2 regions of the Calderihabitans maritimus genome follow, and region 2 is predicted to be linked to the other one. Evidence: a T-box and tRNA genes for the amino acid it is inferred to sense, from the RefSeq annotation. Region 2 holds a T-box; the other holds one or more tRNA genes.

Region 1 (2,260 bases), on a different contig from region 2:
TTCGGCGCTCCGCTTTCCTTTAATGGTGAAAGGCAAGTGTATTGGAAGTATTAATCTCAACAGCCGCCGGTTAAATGCTTTCGGCCCGGAAGCAGTTTCGGCCCTGGAACAGATAGTTGGTCATGTAGCCATAGCGGTAACTAATGCCCGATTATTTGAGGATGTTCAGGCTAAAAGCAAATTGCTTGAGGAACGCAATCGTCGTCTTATGGCTTTGAACAGCATTTCTGCTTTATTAAATCAAACGTTAGATCTTTCGCGTGAGCTTTCTAAAGTTTTACAGAAAGTGATGGAAGTTACCGAGAGAGAGGCAGGATGTATTTACCAGTTTAAAAATGACCGGGAGCTTTACCGTGCCGCTTATTATGGAAATATACCGGAAGACTGGTTGGGGAAAAAGAAATTTTATCGGGTGGAAGAATTTCCCGTTGGAGAGGCAGTCCGGTCCGAAAAAATTCTCACTATATATGGGGAGCAGGTAGAAGAGCTGGCGCAATTTAAATCTGTAGGTGTAGTCCCCTTAAGAACAAAAAACAAAATTATCGGCGTCATGGTTATAGCCGGCAAAGGTAACCGGCAATTCAACCAGGAAGAACTGGAGTTTTTGGAGGCTATCGGGAACCAGATTGGTGTGGCGATGGAAAACGCTGAACTTTATAAAGAGCTCAAACGGCGTGCTGAATATGACGATTTGACCGGTTTATTAAATCGGAGACAATTTTTCTATCTATTAGAAAGAGAGATCAACCGGGTACAAAGGTACGGAGGAGACCTTTCGCTAATTATGCTGGATGTAGACAAGTTCAAACAATTTAATGATACTTACGGACATCTGGCCGGCGACCGGGTGCTGCAGAAAGTAGCGTCGTGCATCAAAAATACTATTCGGCAGACTGATATAGCGGCCAGGTACGGTGGAGAGGAATTTGCCGTTATTGTCATAGAAGCGAATCAAGAAGAGGCAGTGAATATAGCCGAAAGAATAAGACGTACGGTCGAGGCTTTAAACCAGGAAGAGCGTTTTGTAACGGTCAGTCTGGGTGTGATTGGTTATAAGGTAGATAGAGATGATTTGGAAAGTTTGATTCAAGGGGCTGATAAAGCTTTATATCAAGCCAAAGCCCTGGGGCGCAACCGGGTGGTTGCGTTCAGCGATTGAAATACCTTCCAGCTATTTATTTTGTAAATTGGGCCTCTTGACATTTGTTTTGCTTTCGGGCATAATCTAGTAGTGAAGCAACGTTTCTTATTTGCTGAATTGCAACGGGAAGATTGTGACTAAACGTGGCGGTGTAGCTCAGCTGGTTAGAGCATACGGTTCATACCCGTAGTGTCGTAGGTTCGAGTCCTACCACCGCTACCAGAAGCAGAAGTTGAAAGTCGGTAGTCAGAAATCGGCGGCGTGTCATCCCGGAGAAGAGGGCTGCGCGTCCCGGACTGACAGCCGACATGTGGCTTCTAACTGTGGCCCGTTGGTCAAGTGGTCTAAGACACCGGCCTTTCACGCCGGTAACAGGGGTTCGAATCCCCTACGGGTCACCATCATCCCCGCTGATGCGGGGTTTTTATTTTGTGCCGAAAGTTAATAATGTCGAAAATTATGGAGAATGGCTCCCTCAACCTGACAAACATTTTACCGCCTTTATACTATAATTTAGATGGATTGTTAATTATAGGAAAAGGCGGTGTGTTGTCAGGTGAAAGAAGATATTGAGGTTTATCCCTATCGTAGAATATACCAGTCTAAACACCAGGGCAAGAGTCGGCAGAACGGAAGAGGAGCTTCTCGTATTACAGGACAAGCCATGCTTAAGATTTTTACCTGGGGTAATATAGCCCTGCAGTTGTTGGGCTTTCTTTTTGGCCGCTCTTTAGTGATGGGGGAACTTCTTCCTTTTGGCCCCGCTTTTTACGCTGGTGTTGTTAGTACTACCGGCACAAACCCCTGGCTGTTGTTGATTAGCGTTTGTTTTGGGATTTTCACCATAAGAAAGGGCATGGAATTTTGGGGTTCAGTTGCCGTTTTACTGATAATTGCTCTATTACATCGTTTTTACCAGTTAGATGCTCAACGAAGAGGATGGCTTTTGCCTTCTGTATCTGTAGGTTCCGTAGTGATGTTGGCCAGAGGTGTACTAGCGGCTTTATATGAGCCTACACTTTATAAGGCAGTGGCTATATCTTTAGAAGGGTTCCTGGCTGTCGGTTTAACGGCTGCCTTTATTGTGGTTGCTAAAGCGGTTAAGAAAAGTAAAGGCTT
Region 2 (2,260 bases):
GTGGAAAAAGGAATGCCGAAAAAAGAGGCAATTAAGAAAGTAGCCGAAGATTTCGCCGTACCGAAGCGAGAAGTTTATCGTGCGGTAGTTGAAAGCAGGAAGGATTAAATTATAAAAGAGACACCGGGTTTAGGCGGTGTCTCTTCGCACGTTTAACTGGCTTGAGAAGTCAAGCCGCACGCCAAGAAGTGAAAGACCGTTACAGGTCTGTTTGCGCGTTTAACTGGCTTGAGAAGCCATGGCCAGAGCGCATTCGCGGCAAACATTCTTACCTTTGAAATTTTGAACGTTTTCTGCGTTACCGCAGAAGACGCAGGCAGGTTCGTATTTCTTCAGGATAATTTTTTCATGATCTACGTAGATTTCTAGAGCGTCCTTTTCTTCGATTCCTAAGGTGCGTCGTAGTTCGATAGGAATCACTACTCTTCCTAGTTCGTCTACCTTGCGAACAATACCGGTAGATTTTAACATGTTTCACCTCTCCCTTCTTCAACAAATTTCGACATTTGTAAGTAAATGATACCAGTGGTTCCATTAAAAGTCAATACCATTTTTGTTAAAAATTTATTAAACTTGACAAAACAGGGATAAACTTTTTATAATTACATACACGTAAAATTATATAAATAAGTAATAAAGGCTGTGAAGGGGAGGAGTAGATATAGAGTAACCGGTACCAGCGAGCGGGGATGGTGGAAGCCCGTACGGTGAAATATATCGAAGATGGCCCTGGAGCTGTCGGTCGAAAGCCTGTCGGTGATTAGGCTTAACCGTTTAGGCCCCGTTAGAGGCCAGGTGCGCAGAGAATGCGTGCCGTTAAAGGTCGCCAATATGGCGATAAATTAGGGTGGTACCGCGAAGGAGAACCTCTCGCCCCTAGGCGAGGGGTTTGATATTTTAATCGGTTAAATTTTGAAGGAGGTTGTGAAATTCGATGGGCAACAAGACCTATTATATTACTACTCCTATTTATTACCCCAGCGACAATTTGCATATCGGTCACGCTTATACTACGGTAGCAGCTGATACTATGGCGCGGTTCAAGCGAATGAAAGGCTATGATGTTTGGTTCTTAACCGGGTCGGATGAACACGGTCAGAAAATTGAACGGAAGGCTAAGGAAGCCGGGAAAGAACCTTTGGAATATGTGGATAAAATAGTGGCTAACTTCAAGCATTTGTGGAAGGCGCTTCACATATCCAACGACGATTTTATCCGTACTACGGAAGAACGGCATAAAAAAGTAGTACAGGCAATCTTCAAGAAGATTTATGATCAAGGAGATATTTATAAATCTGAATATGAAGGTTGGTACTGTACTCCCTGCGAAACCTTCTGGCTGGAACGGCAGCTGAAAGAAGGGAATTGTCCTGACTGCGGAAGGCCCGTAGAGTTATTAAAAGAGGAGAGTTACTTTTTCCGCATGAGCAAATACGCAGACCGTTTGCTACAGCATATTGAAGAGAATCCCGATTTTATTCAACCGGAAACCCGTAGAAATGAAATGATCAGCTTTATCAAGCAGGGCCTGGAAGACCTCTGCGTTTCTCGGACTACCTTCAAGTGGGGTATTCCGGTGCCTATTGACCAAAAGCATGTGATATATGTTTGGTTTGATGCCCTCACCAACTATATATCGGCCTTGGGATACGGGGAGGATAACTCCAAGTTTGACAAGTACTGGCCTGCGGATCTCCATCTCGTAGGTAAGGATATTGTTCGTTTTCATACTATCATCTGGCCTGCCATTTTAATGGCGGCAGGCATTGAATTACCCAAAAAAGTTTTTGGTCATGGATGGCTTCTGCTGGAAGGGGGTAAAATGTCCAAATCGAAAGGTAATGTGGTTGACCCCCTGGTTTTGATTGAAAAATATGGGGTAGATGCCGTGCGCTATTTTCTGCTGCGGGAAATGCCATACGGTGAAGATGGGTACTACTCTGAAGACGCCCTGATCGAGCGAATAAATACAGATTTGGCTAATGATTTTGGGAACCTGGTCAGCCGTACTACCGCTATGATTGAAAAGTTTGCCGAAGGGGTTATTCCTAGCCCTGGACAAGAGGAACCGGTGGATAGGGAGTTAATAGAACTGGCAGAGCAGACACCCCGAGAAGTGGAAAGGCAGTTGGAGCGATTTGACCTGAGTAACGCCTTAGGAGCAATCTGGAAACTGGTCAATCGGACTAATAAGTATATAGATGAAACGGCTCCCTGGGCTTTGGCGCGAGATCCAGCTAAACGTTCTCGCCTTAACACT

What was found. The T-box of region 2 lies ahead of metG (methionine--tRNA ligase). A T-box ahead of a tRNA ligase gene usually reads a tRNA of that ligase, here a tRNA-Met.
Region 1: it encodes a tRNA-Met, which carries the amino acid that the T-box ahead of metG (methionine--tRNA ligase) is inferred to sense. The anticodon was not compared.

Annotation. Positions count from the first base shown of each region.
Region 1 covers NZ_BDGJ01000063.1:15,540-17,799, reverse strand. The annotation lists gene KKC1_RS06255 (diguanylate cyclase) at 1-1,159, shown strand, start outside; tRNA gene KKC1_RS06250 (tRNA-Met) at 1,287-1,363, shown strand; tRNA gene KKC1_RS06245 (tRNA-Glu) at 1,467-1,542, shown strand; gene spoIIE (stage II sporulation protein E) at 1,698-2,260, shown strand, end outside.
Region 2 covers NZ_BDGJ01000023.1:6,171-8,430, forward strand. The annotation lists gene rsmI (16S rRNA (cytidine(1402)-2'-O)-methyltransferase) at 1-108, shown strand, start outside; gene KKC1_RS03535 (AbrB/MazE/SpoVT family DNA-binding domain-containing protein) at 220-471, opposite strand; T-box leader at 634-881, shown strand; gene metG (methionine--tRNA ligase) at 935-2,260, shown strand, end outside.